2 regions of the Flavobacterium agricola genome follow, and region 2 is predicted to be linked to the other one. Evidence: riboswitches for the same ligand, from Rfam matches in the RefSeq annotation. Region 2 holds a riboswitch; the other holds the start of a gene.
The links. Region 2 has a riboswitch for S-adenosylmethionine ahead of K5I29_RS03685 (Na+/H+ antiporter NhaC family protein). Riboswitches for the same ligand answer to the same signal wherever they lie in the genome.

Region 1: another riboswitch for S-adenosylmethionine. It lies ahead of metH (methionine synthase); the one in region 2 lies ahead of K5I29_RS03685 (Na+/H+ antiporter NhaC family protein).

The regions. Positions count from the first base shown of each region.
Region 1 is NZ_CP081495.1:2,672,050-2,680,243, reverse strand. It holds gene metH (methionine synthase) at 1-2,561, opposite strand, end outside; SAM riboswitch class I at 2,755-2,860, opposite strand; gene K5I29_RS13225 (trans-sulfuration enzyme family protein) at 2,945-4,102, opposite strand; partial or broken gene K5I29_RS13220 (bifunctional aspartate kinase/homoserine dehydrogenase I) at 4,106-5,218, opposite strand; gene K5I29_RS13215 (alpha/beta fold hydrolase) at 5,241-6,191, opposite strand; gene K5I29_RS13210 (O-acetylhomoserine aminocarboxypropyltransferase/cysteine synthase family protein) at 6,193-7,467, opposite strand; gene metK (methionine adenosyltransferase) at 8,116-8,194, shown strand, end outside.
Region 2 is NZ_CP081495.1:748,441-756,634, forward strand. It holds gene K5I29_RS03675 (nuclear transport factor 2 family protein) at 1-138, shown strand, start outside; gene sucD (succinate--CoA ligase subunit alpha) at 251-1,126, shown strand; SAM-I-IV-variant riboswitch at 1,234-1,327, shown strand; gene K5I29_RS03685 (Na+/H+ antiporter NhaC family protein) at 1,358-2,680, shown strand; gene K5I29_RS03690 (DUF805 domain-containing protein) at 2,745-3,110, shown strand; gene K5I29_RS03695 (nitroreductase family protein) at 3,149-3,784, opposite strand; gene fabG (3-oxoacyl-[acyl-carrier-protein] reductase) at 3,917-4,663, shown strand; gene K5I29_RS03705 (hypothetical protein) at 4,736-6,760, shown strand; partial or broken gene K5I29_RS03710 (S41 family peptidase) at 7,612-8,194, shown strand, end outside.

The DNA.
Region 1 (8,194 bases), 790 kb from region 2:
GAAGTTGTTGCCCCACCAATAAGCACTGGTATTTTACTCGAAACTTTTTCTAGTTCTTTGGTAAGATGCACCATTTCGTCTAACGACGGCGTAATTAATCCGCTTAAACCAATAACATCAACCTCGTTTTTAATTGCTTCTTCAATAATTTTTTCGGGCGGCACCATAACGCCTAAATCAATAATTTCAAAATTATTACAAGCCAAAACAACGGCAACAATATTTTTACCAATATCGTGAACATCACCACGAACGGTTGCCATAAGTATTTTTGGCACCTGATTTTCGATAATTTGTGTTGGATTATTTTTTTTAGATTCTTCTATAAACGGCAATAAATAAGCTACAGCTTTTTTCATTACGCGAGCCGATTTTACTACCTGAGGTAGAAACATTTTACCCGAGCCAAACAAATCACCTACTTCATTCATTCCGATCATTAAATTCTGCTCAATTACTTGAATGGGTTGTGGCGCTATTTGTCGCGCTAGTTCAATATCTTCTAAAATAAATTCGTCAACGCCTTTAACTAAGGCATATGTAATTCTTTCTTGCAGCGGATAGCTACGCCATTCTAAAACTTTAGTTTCGGTAACTTTATCGGTTTGAATGAGTGAATCTGCAAAAGTTAACAATCGTTCGGTTGCATCTTCCCTTCTATTTAAAAGTACATCTTCTACATATTCTAAAAGTTCAGCATCAATTTGATTGTAAACTTCTAACATTTCAGGATTTACAATGCCCATGTTCATACCGTGTTGAATGGCATGATATAAAAATGCAGCATGCATAGCTTCGCGTACCTTATTATTGCCGCGAAAAGAAAACGAAACATTACTTACTCCGCCTGAAACATTGGCGTAGGGTAAATTTTCGCGAATCCATTTTGTTGCATTAAAAAAATCGAGCGCGTTGTTGTTGTGCTCCTCCATTCCGGTTGCAACCGGGAATATATTCGGATCGAAAATAATATCTTGTGGAGGGAAATGTACCTGATTTACTAAAATATCGTAAGATCTTTTACAAATTTCGATGCGGCGTTCTAAGTTATCTGCTTGTCCAACCTCATCGAAAGCCATTACTACCACAGCAGCGCCGTATCGCTTAATAAGTTTTGCGTGCTCAACAAACAAAGCTTCGCCTTCTTTCAAACTAATTGAGTTTACGATACCTTTACCTTGAATTACTTGCAAACCAGCTTCTATAATTTCCCATTTTGAGCTATCAATCATAATCGGTACTCGAGCAATATCAGGTTCTGATGCAATAAGATTTAAAAAAGTTACCATAGCTTGTACGCCATCTAACATACCTTCGTCCATGTTGATGTCAATAATTTGTGCACCACCTTCTACTTGTGTACGAGCAACATCAAGGGCTTCTTCAAACTTTTCTTCTTTAATTAGACGTAAAAACTTTTTAGATCCGGTAACATTAGTACGTTCACCAACATTTATAAAATTAGATTCTTTGGTTACAAACAAAGGTTCTAACCCCGAAAGAGCTAAAACCGGAGGTATAAACGTTGCTTGAATAGTATTTTTTAGCTCTCGATTATTTTCGGTAGCTGCAACTGCCTCAGCAATTTTTTTAATATGTTCTGGGCTTGTACCGCAACAACCACCAATAATTTGAACTAAATTATCATCTAAATATTCTTGAATAAGCACTTGCATTTCTTGCGGCGTTTGATCGTATTCGCCAAACGCATTAGGCAAACCTGCATTGGGATGTGCAGAAATACTTACCGAGGTATGTTTTGCAAGTTGTTTTAAATAAGGTTTAAGTTGATCTGCTCCTAAAGCACAGTTAAAACCAATACTTAAAAGCGGAATATGAGAAATTGAAATTAAAAAAGCATCAACCGTTTGTCCGGATAAGGTTCTACCCGATGCATCCGTAATGGTTCCTGAAACCATTATTGGCACGTCAATATTACGTTCTTCACGAACTTGATCGATTGCAAAAAGTGCAGCTTTTGCGTTTAAGGTATCAAAAATAGTTTCGACCAGCAAAACATCTACCCCACCATCAAGCAAAGCTTCTACTTGTTGTTTGTATGCCAAACGCAGTTCGTTAAACGTAACAGCACGATAGCCCGGATTGTTCACATCGGGCGACATAGATGCCGTACGATTGGTTGGCCCAATAGCACCAGCAACATAGCGCGGTTTTTGCGGGTTTACTTGTGTGAATTGGTCGGCAACTTGCTTGGCAATTTTTGCGGATTCGTAATTTAACTGATACACATAATCTTGCAAATGATAATCTGCCACTCCAATGGTAGTACTAGAAAACGTATTGGTTTCAATAATATCAGCCCCAGCTTCTAAATATTTACGATGCACTTCTTGCACCGCTTGCGGTTGGGTGATCGACAACAAATCGTTATTTCCTTTTAATGGATATGGGAAATTTTTAAACAAATCGCCTCGAAAATCTTGCTCAGAAAATTTATATTGTTGTAACATGGTTCCCATAGCGCCGTCTAGCACTAAAGTTTTGTGTTTAATAATTTCCTGAATTGGCGCTTTATGCAAAATACAGTGAGAATCAGACATTTTATATCGTATTAAGTTAATGTAATACGTTGGCTTTTAGCCCCGATTGCAACGATATCCTTTATTTGTTGGTTTAAACAAATAAAGATTTAGCGCAAAGCGGGAACTTAGTGAATACAATTCGCTAACGTATAAGCTTCTTAAAAAAATAAAATGTTATCAGTGAAAATTGCAGCGGAATGCTAAAAAATGTGGGTTATCTTTCCTTATTATAATAGGTAGAATGTAGCACCTTCTCTAAAGTTAGAGGGTTGCTAAGGCTTCATTGGGTCTAATCCCTCTGCCTTTCGTGATAACATCAAAATGTTTAAGAACCTTGTAAAATTACGTTTTATTATTTAAATCTGCAAGTTTACAAGGTTTGTGGCTTGTTAAATTTTGAGTTACTTTAAATTTAAATTAAAGTGGGTTACTATATCTTTATAACTTTCTAAACCGACAGAAATACGGATTAATCCTTCGGTTAAATGCGCTTGTTTTAATTCTTCTTTACTTAATTTACTATGCGTAGATGATGCCGGATGAGTAATAATAGTACGCGTATCTCCTAAATTTGCCGAAACAGAGAAAAAGGAATTTGCATCTATAAACGCTTTTCCAGCATCTTTACCGTCGTGCAACTCGAACGCAACAATGGTTCCGCCGGTTTGCATTTGTTTTTTTGCAATGGCATACTGCGGATGCGAAGGTAAAAACGGATATTTTACCGATTTAACTTTTGGATGTTGCTCTAAATACGTTGCCAATTGTAATGCATTTTGACTTTGTTTTTCGACACGTAAACTTAGCGTTTCTAAACTTTTAGATAACAACCAAGCGTTAAATGGCGCCAAAGCAGGTCCGGTATTGCGTGAAAATAAATAAATTTCACGAATCAAATCTTTAAAACCAACAGTTACGCCGCCAAGCACCCTACCTTGTCCGTCTATTAATTTGGTTGCAGAATGAATAACTAAATGTGCACCTAATGAAATAGGATTTTGAACAAATGGTGTAGCAAACGTATTATCTACCACCAATAACAAATTATGCTTATTAGCAATTTGCCCTAACAATTGTAAATCAATCACATCAACTCCAGGATTTGTTGGCGTTTCAACAAACAAGATTTTTGTGTTTTGTTGAATAGCAGCTGTAATAGTTTCTGGTTTGTTGATATCAAAATACGTGGTAGAAATATTCCACTTCGGTAAATATTTAGTAAACAACGTATGGGTAGAACCAAAAATACTGCTAGCAGAAACCACATGATCGCCCGCATTTAAAAACGGTACTAAAGTATTGTAAACAGCAGCCATGCCGGTAGCAAACGCAACACCATCTTCAGCTTCTTCAAGCAACGCAATTTTTTCTATAAATTCAGAAACATTAGGATTACTAAAGCGCGAATATATATTTCGATCTTTTTCTTCTGCGAATGATGCACGCATATCTTCAGAATCTTCAAAAACAAAACTTGACGTTAAATACAACGGCGCACTGTGTTCTAGAAATTGCGAACGTTCTATTTGGGTTTTAATGGCTAAGGTATCTTTTTCCATAAATTAATTTTTAGATGCTAAACGTAAAATATCACCAAAAACGCCTCGGGCAGTTACCTTGGCTCCTGCTCCTGCTCCTTGAATAATAATCGGATTATCTCCGTACGATTCGGTATAAATTTCGAAAATTGAATCAGATCCTTTTAATTGTCCTAAAGCGGTAAATGCAGAAACAGCAATTAGTTTAGTTTCTAAAATACCTTTTGCTTGTTGTAAATCGCCCGAAAGTTCGCCTACATATCGCAAAACGTGGTTGGGTTCTAATTTATTTTTTAGATCTTGATAATACGGATCTAACTTATCTGTTTGATTTAAAAATTCGGTTACCGATAAAGCTTGTAACGGCTCAGGAATTAAGTTTTGAATTTTAATTTCGTCAAACTCATTTTCTAACTCCAATTCACGAGCCAAAACCAGCAATTTACGTGCAACATCGTTTCCTGATAAATCTTCGCGCGGATCGGGTTCGGTATAACCGTTAGCAATGGCTTGTTGTAAAATGGCACTAAAAGGTTGATTTTCCACCGAAAAGTTATTAAACAAATACGATAACGTGCCCGAAAAAACACCTGTAATTTTAGTAATATTTTCGCCCGATAAATGCAGCAACTTAATGGTGTCAATCAAAGGTAAACCTGCACCTACGTTGGTTTCGTACAAATATTCTTTATTGTTTTTATGTAAAGTTTCGCGAAGCGATTGATAAAATTTAAACGAAATGGTATTGGCAATTTTGTTTGATGAAATTAAATGAAAATCACCGTTAACCAAAAGCTCATAATTATTTATAAAGGTTGTAGATGCCGTATTGTCAACCGCAATTAAATTTTCTAGTTGATGCTGTTTGGCAAAATCAATAACTTGTTGCACCGAATAACCTTCGGGTTGTTGCGAAATTTGATCCAACCATTGGTTAGAAATTCCATTTTCATTCAACAACAAACGTTTAGAATTAGCAACAGCAAAAATGTTTAAGTAAATGCCTTTGCGTTTGGCAATGTTTTGCTGAGATTCTAAAATTTGACTTATTAAAGTTCCGCCAACTAATCCGTGCCCAAATAAGGCTAAATTAATTACTTTAACTTCTGTATTAACTGCAGTTGGCTGTTTATGTAAGGCTTGTACTAAGGTTTCCATGTTAAAAATATTTTTTTATAATTTTAGTAATTTGCTCAAATTCAATTAAAAATGCATCATGCCCATGAATAGAATGAATGGTTGCAAATTCACTTTTGGAAAAAGAGCGAATGGTTTGAAATGTTTGGTTTTGCTCGGCTTCTGTAAACATTAAATCGGAATCAACAGCAATAAGTTGAATTTTTCCGGTAAAGGTTTGAGCCCAGCTTTTTAAATCTGATTCTTGTTTGGATGCACCAATGGTTTTAAGCAAATGATTCATGGCTTTATATGCAGCAAGCTTGAATCGGTTTTGCAAACTTTCGCCATGAAAACGTAACCAATTTTCTACTTTATATTCGTTTTTATCCGCTAAAAAATCACCTTTAAACTTGGCGTTTATTCCAGCTGGGCAACGATATAAAAACATAGCATGTTTACGCGCATCTTGAATTGGTTGCTTGGAATTATTTAATATAGACTCTTGAATAAATACGTTGCCAATTAACCAATCGGATGCCTTGTAATTGGTTGCAATAGGAATTAAATGCTGAATCCGATTGGGTTCTAAAAACGCCATTTCCCATGCTATTGCTCCACCTAAACTGCCACCAATTACTGCATAAACTTGTTTCACTTCTAAAGCTGTTAATGCTGTCCAATAATAACGTGCAATTGTTTGCGTTGTGAAATTTTTTAGATTAACTACCAGGTTTTTAGGTTCATTATCATATCCGTTGCCAGGAATATTAAAGGCAAGCACTGTAAATTTTTGGGTATTAATTGTTTTGCATTCTCCAATTAAATCTGTCCACCAACCGTTCAGACCAGCAACATTGCTATTTCCGGTTAACGCGTGATTTACCACAACAACGGGTGCTGTACCTAAAGCTGGACCAAAAACCTCATAACTTAATGCGATTTTTTGTATTGCATTTGTTGGCGAAACAATTGTGAGTTGGGATAGTGCCATTTTATAATTGATTAAAAACGTTTTGTAAATCAGCTTTTAAATCGGCTACATCTTCTAATCCTACAGAAAGGCGAATTAAATCAGGAGTTACGCCCGCAGCTTTTTGTTCTTGCTCGGATAACTGCTGATGCGTAGTAGATGCTGGATGAATAATTAATGATTTGGTATCTCCAATGTTCGCTAATAAAGAAAATAGTTGCGTTTTATTTGCTACTTGCTTGGCAGCCTCAAATCCACCTTTTAAACCAAATGTTACAATACCGCTACTGCCTTTTGGTAAATATTTTTGAGCTAAATTATGATAGGGTGAAGATGAAAGCCCCGGATAATTAACCCAAGCAACCTGCGATTGGTTTTGCAACCAAGTTGCCAGTTCTAACGCATTTTGCGCATGTTGTTTAACACGAACCGCTAAAGTTTCGATGCCTTGAATAGTTTGAAACGCATTGAAAGGAGATAGTGCAGCGCCTAAATCGGGTAAGCCTTCAATTCTAACCTTTGCAATAAAAGCTGCATTACCCAAAGCTTCGTGATAAACTAAACCATGATATCCGGCAGACGGTGTTGTAAATTCAGGAAACTTTCCTGAGCTCCAATCAAAAGTTCCTGCATCAATAATCACACCGCCTAACGAAGTTCCGTTTCCTGTTAAATATTTGGTTAACGAATGAATAACCAAATTTGCTCCGTGTTTTATAGGTTGTAACAAATAAGGCGTCGCAACCGTATTATCTATAATTAACGGAATTTTATTGGCTTGTGCAACTTTAGCAATAGCTTCAATATCTAAAACATCTAATTTTGGGTTTCCTAAAGATTCGCCAAAAATTGCTTTGGTATTAGTTTGAATAGCATCTTGAAAGTTTGAAACCTGATCAGGATCAACAAACGTAGTAGTAATACCTAAACGCGGTAAGGTAACATTTAACAAGTTGTAGGTTCCGCCATAAAGGCTGTTAGATGCAACAATATGATCGCCGGATTTTAATAAAGTTAATAATGTAGTTGATATTGCAGCAGCCCCTGAAGCCGTAGCAACCGCAGCAATACCACCTTCTAAAGCAGCTAAACGCTGTTCTAAAACGTCGGTAGTAGGATTATTTAATCGTGTATAAATATACCCGCTTTTAGAAAGGTTAAATTTAGATGCAGCATCTTGAGCATCATCAAAAACATACGATGTCGTTTGATAAATAGGCACAGCACGTGTTCCTTGCGTATTTGCAACATTATGTCCTTCGTGTAATGCTTGTGTAGAAAAATGAAATTGACTCATAACTAAAATTTTAAAAAAAGATTAAATATTGGAATAAAAAAAGTCCTTTTGGCATTGCTACCAAAAGGACTTAACTTGAACATACTAAAAATATACTATATCAAATTCAGACTTTAAGCCATAGCAATGCGGTGCGTACTTTCATACACATCATACACATTACCATCATTTGTAAGCTTAAAAATCTCATATATTATCTATAACAATTTTACTAAAGAAAAAAAAACCCCTGCGAAAAGCAGAGGCGATTACTATATTTTAAAAAAAAATTATGCAATAACAACCTCTGCGCTTAAAAAGCACATAAACATGTTACAATTTTGCATTAATTTTTTCATTATTTTTATTTGTTGATTTCACAAATATATAAAACTTTTTTATATCTGCTTCAGTTTTTTTATAAAAATATTCAAAACACTAAATAATAGTAATTATATTGAATAAGTTATTGCATTATAGCATTGAAAAATAAAAATATAGAATTGCTTTGCTGTTATTTTTTTGTTCTGTAATTTTGTACTCTAAATATTTAGAGGAAAAATTTGAACTGATTGCAACCTCATTAAAAAATGCTAAAGCAGGTTATTCTTCTTTAAGCATTGTTTGCGCAGTATTTTTTCCTCCCTAACAATTAAAACTACATTTCATATGGCATATTTATTTACGTCGGAATCTGTTAGTGAAGGACATCCAGACAAAATAGCAGACCAAATATCGGACGCGTTAA
Region 2 (8,194 bases):
CAAGTAGCTTTGCGTTACACGCATTACGTTTCGCCAATTGATAATCCCGAGCAAGAATTAATTTTAGCGCATTTTATGGGAATTTGGGAAATAAAAGACCAAAAGCTCTATAAAGCATATGTAATGAGTCAAAGATAATTTGAATATTTTTGTTCAAAAGTATCTAAAAATCGTTCAATAAGTTGTATATTTAGACTTTAAAATAATACTTGCAAAACAATAATAAACAAACAATAATAATAATTAAGTTATGAGCGTTTTAGTAAATAAAGATTCTAAAATAATTGTTCAAGGTTTTACAGGAAGTGAAGGAACTTTCCACGCTTCTCAAATGATTGAATACGGAACTAATGTGGTAGGTGGAGTAACACCAGCAAAAGGTGGAACAACACATTTAGATCGTCCAGTTTTTAACACAGTACAAGATGCTGTAGATACAACAGGAGCAGATACATCTATCATTTTCGTACCGCCAGCATTTGCTGCAGACGCTATTATGGAAGCTGCTGCTGCTGGTATTAAAGTAATTATTTGTATTACTGAAGGTATTCCAGTTGCTGACATGACAAAAGCAAACCAATACGTAAAATCTAGAGAAAACTGCCGTTTAATCGGACCAAATTGTCCAGGTGTTATTACTCCAGGTGAAGCTAAAGTTGGTATTATGCCAGGTTTTGTATTCAAAAAAGGTAAAGTAGGTATCGTATCTAAATCTGGTACTTTAACTTATGAAGCTGCTGACCAAGTTGTTAAACAAGGTATGGGTATTACAACTGCAATTGGTATTGGTGGTGACCCAATTATTGGTACTACAACTAAAGAAGCAGTTGAACTTTTAATGAACGATCCAGAAACTGAAGCAATCATTATGATTGGTGAAATTGGTGGACAATTAGAAGCTGATGCAGCTCGTTGGGTTAAAGCAGACGGTAACAGAAAACCAGTAATTGGTTTTATAGCTGGTGAAACAGCTCCAAAAGGACGTACAATGGGTCACGCAGGTGCTATTGTTGGTGGTGCTGATGATACAGCAGAAGCTAAAAAACGCATTATGAGAGAAAACGGTATTCACGTTGTAGATTCTCCAGCAGAAATTGGTAAAAAAGTAAAAGAAGTTTTAGGATAATTATCTTAAAACCCACAATAAAAAAGCAGATTCCTATATAGGAATCTGCTTTTTTATTTGATTTAACTTCTCAATTTGCAATTCTATTAAATAGTAGTATCTTTGCACATTATTATCACGAATCTCACAGAGATAGCAACCTGCAACAACAAGCAAGGTGCTAAAAAGATAAGCCAAGATTTTGGAAAAAATGTTGAAATTGCTTCTCTGTAGTTCGTTTATTTATATGTTATGAATTCAGAATTACAAAACAACAAAAAAGCATCTTTCATTAGTTTAATTCCTTTTGCTTTTTTTATTTTTTCCTTTTTAGCTTTTGGTATAATAACCGAAAGTTTTTATACCATTCCATCACCAATAGCAGTAATAATAGGTATTGCATCCGCCGTGCTATTATATAAAGGCGCAATTAACGATAAAATGGAAACCTTTATAAAGGGTTGTGGCGATAGCAAAATTATAACCATGTGTATTATTTATTTATTAGCAGGTGCTTTTGCAGTTGTAACTAAATATATTGGTGGGGTAGATGCTATTGTAAATTTAGGTCTAAATTATTTTGATTTGCGTTTTTTACCTTTAGGTGTTTTTCTTGTTGCTTCATTTTTATCAACTGCATCCGGAACTTCGGTTGGTTCAATCGTTGCTTTAGGCCCGATTGTTATGGGATTTCATGAGGTAACTCCAGAATTGTTGCCTTTATTAGCTGGCGCTTTACTTGGCGGATCTATGTTAGGAGATAATCTTTCTATGATTTCAGACACAACCATAGCTGCAACGCAATCTTTAGATTGTGATTTAAAAGATAAATTTAAAGTAAACCTTTATATTGCTTTACCAGCAGCCGTTGTTACGGTTATTATTTTATTATTTATAGGATTTACCGCACCAAATATTACAGCCGAATTACCCGTTGTAGCAGTAAATTATTGGACAATAATTCCGTACCTATTGGTAATTGTATTAGCAATTTTAGGATTAAATGTTTTTGTTACCTTATTTATTGGTATTCTTTTTTCTGGGCTAATCGGATTTAGTTTCGGAAGTTTAAATTGGATTACTTACTGCACCGAAATTTATAATGGATTTTTAAGCATGATCGATATTTTTTTACTGTCTTTGCTTACTGGTGGATTAGCAGCTATGGTAGAAAAACAAGGCGGAATAGCATTTTTAGTTTCTAAAATTAAAAAATTAATTAAAACGCCAAAATCAGCTCAGGTTGGTATTGGAGTAATTACTTCGTGTATTAATTCAGCTATTGCAAATAATACCGTATCAATTGTAGTTGCAGGGCCAATTGTAAAAGATATTTCAGATGAATATCAAATCGATAATCGTAAATCGGCAACCATAATGGACATTTTTTCATGTATTATTCAAGGCTTGTTACCTTATGGGGCACAAGTTTTATTGTTGTTGAGTTATGAAGGTACACAACTAAGTTATGGTCAACTTTTTATTTCTTCTTTCTACTTGTATATTTTATTAATTTTTACCCTAATTGCTATTTATTTTAAACCAGTAGATAGATATTTATCTAAAATGAGATAACCGTGCAATAAATATTTTTTTTGCCGTTATATAGATGATTATGTATAATTATTAAATTAAAATTATGTTTCAGTGGTATAAAAAGGTAGTTTTTGAAAACTACGCAAACTTTAATGGAAGGGCAAGAAGAAAAGAATATTGGTATTTTGCTTTAGCAAATATAATCGTGTCTTTTGTAGTTGGTTTTATTTGCGGACTATTAAGTTTACCAGATGCAATTATGAGTGCTTATTCTTTAGTTATTTTAATTCCAAGTATTGCAGTAGCTGTTAGAAGAATGCATGATGTAAATAAAAGTGGTTGGTTTGTTCTAATCCCTATTTATAATCTAATTTTAGCTTGTACTGAAGGAACAATTGGAGATAATAGATTCGGAAAAGATCCTAAAGGAAAAGGAGAATCAATCGATGATATTGGAACTCAACAATAATATAATAAAAAAAGCCTCGAATTTCGAGGCTTTTTTTATTACTTAATTTCAATTACAAATTCTTCTTTAGGTAATCTAACTTTTTTCATTGGGCCAACCCAATCTTTTTCAGCATCAGCATAACCCACGTACATTAAAACAACGCTTTTAAGGTTTAAATCGTGTAGTTTTAAAACATCATCAATTACTTTTTTATCAAATCCACCCACGGGTGTAGTATCAACTTTTAATTCGGCAGCTTGCGCCAGGGCTAAACCTAAAGCAATATAAACTTGATTGGCTACGTGGTTATGATTCTCTGCATCAGAAAGGCTTCCAAACTTAGCTTTAATTTTGTCTGTATAGCTATTAAAACGTCCTTGTGGCAAACCGCGTTCTGAAGTAGTTAAATCATAAATGTAATCAATTCTTTCAGGCGTATATTTGTCCCAACCAGCAAAAACAAGCAAATGCGAGCAATCGCGCATGCATTCAGGGTTTAATGATCCTTCAACTAATTTTTCTTTAATTTCTTGGTTTTCAACAACAATAACTTTAAAAGGTTGTAAACCGGATGATGTTGGTGCTAAACGTGCTGCTTCAACTATTTTATCTATATTTTCTTGAGAAACTTTTTTGGTTGCATCATATGCTTTAACAGCATGTCTCCAATTTAAATTTTGAATTAATGTCATACTAAATAATTTTTATACAAGTTACGATGGATTCTTATTTTTAAAAACAAATCAACCATTATTTATCACGCATCTTATTTAGAACTTTATATATAATTATTATATTTGTTGCGAAATAAAAACTAAATCTATATGAAATTGTTAGAAGGAAAAACAGCAATTATTACTGGTGCTACGCGTGGTATTGGTAGAGGAGTTGCTGAAGTTTTCGCAAAACAAGGTGCGAATGTGGCTTTTACATACAGCTCGTCTGAAGAAGCTGCCAAAACATTAGAAAATGAATTATCAGCTTTAGGTATTAAAGCAAAAGGATATAAATCTAACGCTGCAGATTTTAATCAATCTCAAGAATTGGTTGATGCAGTTTTAGCAGAATTTGGTACTATTGATATTTTAATCAACAACGCAGGTGTTACTAAAGATAACTTATTAATGCGTATGTCTGAAGAAGATTTTGATTCGGTTATTGATGTAAACTTAAAATCTGTTTTCAACATGACCAAAGCCGTACAAAAAACAATGCTTAAAAACCGCAAAGGTTCAATTATAAACATGAGCTCGGTAGTTGGGGTTAAAGGTAATGCCGGACAAACAAACTACGCAGCATCAAAAGCTGGAGTTATTGGTTTTTCTAAATCAATCGCGTTAGAATTGGGTTCTCGTAATATTCGTTGTAACGTAATTGCTCCAGGTTTTATTGAAACCGAAATGACAGCTAAATTAGCGCCAGAAGTAGTAAAAGGTTGGGCAGATGCAATTCCTTTAAAACGTGGCGGATCTGCAGAAGATGTTGCTAACGTTTGCGTTTTCTTAGCATCAGATATGTCAGCTTATGTAACCGGTCAGGTTATTAATGTTGATGGCGGTATGTTAACATAATTAAAAAGATAAGTTTCATTTTTACAATTATTTGATTTATTTTCACAAAAGCCAAATCAAATTTTTTTTAAAATGATGCAAACGCAAACCTTATTAATAATCGCAGCTGTTGCGGCAGCGTTTGGATTATCTTATTTACAATATATTTTTAAAGCTAAAACAAAACGAACGTACGTTTATGTTTTAGCTTTTTTGCGTTTTATAAGCTTTTTATTGGTGTTTGTTTTACTTATAAACCCAACTATTACAACTAAAACCCAACAAACAGAAAAGGTTGTTTTACCTGTTTTACTAGATAATTCTCAATCTATAAAAATATTAGATAGCGCTTTTACACAAACCAATTGGGTAACTTATTTCAAACAGCATAAAGCACTTAATGCAAAATATAACGTACAAGTTTATCCGTTTGCAAAAAATATTGAATTAGAAACCGATTCTTTAAGCTTTGCTGGGCGAGAAACGCAAATTGCACAAGCTGCCATAACCTTAAAAGGTTTATATAAAAATTCGCACCATCCGGTTTTGTTAATATCCGACGGAAATCAGACGCAAGGTTCCGATTATGTTTTTGCTTTTTCACCCAATAATACCGTATATCCGGTTGTAGTTGGAGATACAGCTTTTGTTTACGATGCGCAATTAACCCACGCACAAACTAATAAATATGTTTATTTAAATAATGAATTTCCGATCGAAGTTTTTGGCTATGTTGCCACACAAGTTCCTACAACAGTTAATTTGGTTGTTACCGAAAGCGGAAAGGTTGTTTATAAAAAACAAATAGAAATTACACCCAATAAAAATGCCATTGCCGAGGTGATTTATTTAAAGGCACAAGCTGTAGGTGTAAAAAAATATAAAGTTGAGTTACAAAGTAAACTACCCGAAAAAAACATACAAAACAACAGTAAAGTTGTTGCTGTTGAAGTAATTGATCAAAAAACGAATGTTGCCTTGCTTAGCAACATCATGCATCCCGATTTAGGTACATTAAAAAATGCAATCGAAAAAAACGAACATCGCAAAGTAAGCCTTTTAAAACCTGATCAGGTACAATCGCTGCAAGCATATGATGTTGTAATTTTATACCAGCCCGATGCAGGTTTTGCTAAAGTTTGGGATGAAATAGAAAAAAAACAATTGAATTATTGGCTTATTGGTGGTTTGCATACCAATTACAATTGGCTCAATCAAAAGCAAAAAGATTTTCAGTTTCAATTCTCTAATCAAAAAGAAGCATATGCCGGTCAAATTAACCCCAATTTTACTGTTTTTGAACCGCCTAATTTAGCATTTGATGCCTTGCCGGGCTTAGATATGCCTTTCGGAACATTTAAGCCCCAAACGCAGCAAAATACCTTATTGTATTTAAAAATAAAAGGAATAACAACCCATTTGCCTTTGCTCACGTTTACTGAAGTTCAAAATAAACAGAAAAAAAGTTATTGGTTTGGTGAGAATTTATGGAAATGGCGGATTGAAACAGCCGATCAGAATTCGTATTTTGATGAATTAATTAATAAAATTGTTCAATATTTAGCCATTCAGCAGCCCAAGCAAAACTTATTGGTAGATATAGATCCGATTTACAATCAGAACGAAACCATTCAGGTAACTGCTCAATATTTTAATAAAAATTTAGAATACGATGCGCAAGCGGTTTTAGAGGCCAATTTAGAGCAACTTACAACCAATAATAAAACGAAGCTTGTTTTTACCTCAGCAACCAATCAAGCGATTTTAAATCTTGAAGGTTTAGATCCTGGTGTATACCAAATTCAAGTAATCGAACCTAAAAGCAAAACGCAAATATCCAAAACATTCGAGGTGCTTGCTTTTAACCCAGAAAAACAAGCGTTACAAGCCAATAAACAACAATTACAAGCTTTGGCTAATCAATTTAAAACAAGCTTGTATTACAGTCAGAATATAGAAGCTGTTATTCAAGATTTACTTGCTAATTCAGATTATGTGCCAACACAGCATGAAAGTAAAACTCAAAAAAGCTTGATAGATTGGCGTTATATTTTATTACTTATTTTGATTTGCTTTACTGCCGAATGGTTTTTACGTAAATACAACGGATTAAAATAAATGTTATAAATAAAAAGCAACCGCAGCATTGCGGTTGTTTTTTTTGTTTCTGTAATTCATAATAACTTAAATATAAAGTAAAATGTATTTTTTAAAACAGAAAAGAATAGGGGTGAAGTGAAAATAAAGCAACAACATTTTTAATTAGCTATAAAATAGAGTATTTATTTTTTGTTCATATTTTTAATTAACTGTTGCAAAAAATATTCATTTAAAAACTTTTTAAGTTTTAATTATTTGTAATAGTTGTTTGTAATATTTTATTATGGTTAAAATAATGCAAGTTTTGTTTTAAGTAAATATAAATAATAAGAATGAGTAAAATTTTGTTGTGTAATTTTTGTGTATTTGTAAAATTTAAAACAAATCGTTTTTTAGAAGGCCAAAATCATATTAAGGGTTTTTTTTGAACAAAAATCAATATAGATTTTATTTATAATAAAAAACTAATTAGCATATAATCAAAATAATAAGCATATTTATATCAACTAAAAGTTTAAGTAAATTAAATCAGTAATTACTCTTGGTTTTTATATAATTTAATTTTGTAAAAAGATGCTTTGTTCAGGTTTGTTTTATAAAATGTCTTATTTGTGCATTTGTTGTTTTTTAGTTTTATGAATTTATTTTTTATTCGATGTCGTTATTGTGTAAAATAAAATTAAATGCTAATCATATTTTTTTGTAAACTTCTAACAGAACAATTTAAAATTTGTTACAAAAAATTTTACCTTTAAATTGTATTATGTGCTACTTTAAATTGATTTATTTAATTAGATATTTTAATTATTTCAAAGTGAGATATTTCTTAATTAATTATTAAGTTTATGCTAACTATAATCTCACTAAAAATGAATAAAAAAATTACTACGCTATTTAGCTGCCTTTGTTTTTTATCAGCAGCTGCTCAACAACAAGCTTATTTTACTTCAAACCCATCTTTAAGCCCAGACGGAAAAACAGCTTATTTTAGTTACGAAGGAGATATTTGGAAAGTAAAAACATCGGGCGGAAATGCATCTCGTATAACCGCTTTACCGGGTGAAGAAATTAATCCGCGTGTTTCGCCAGACGGAAAATGGTTGGCATTTAGTTCAAACCAATTTGGTAATTACGATGTTTTTGTGATGCCCATTCAAGGCGGACCAATTAAGCAACTAACTTTTCATCAAGCAAAAGATGATGTAGAAAGTTGGTCGTGGGATAACGAAACCATTTATTTCACATCAACTGCAAATAATAATTACGGCAGTTATAAAGTAAATGTTAATGGCGGTACGCCTCAACCTTTATTTAGCAATTATTTTAATACAACCAATGGATTAGTTGAAACGCCAGCGGGCGAATTTATTTTCACCAATTCAACCGAAAGTTCAAATCAGGTTGCTCGTAAACGATATAAAGGTGAAAATAACCCCGATTTACTCGCTTACA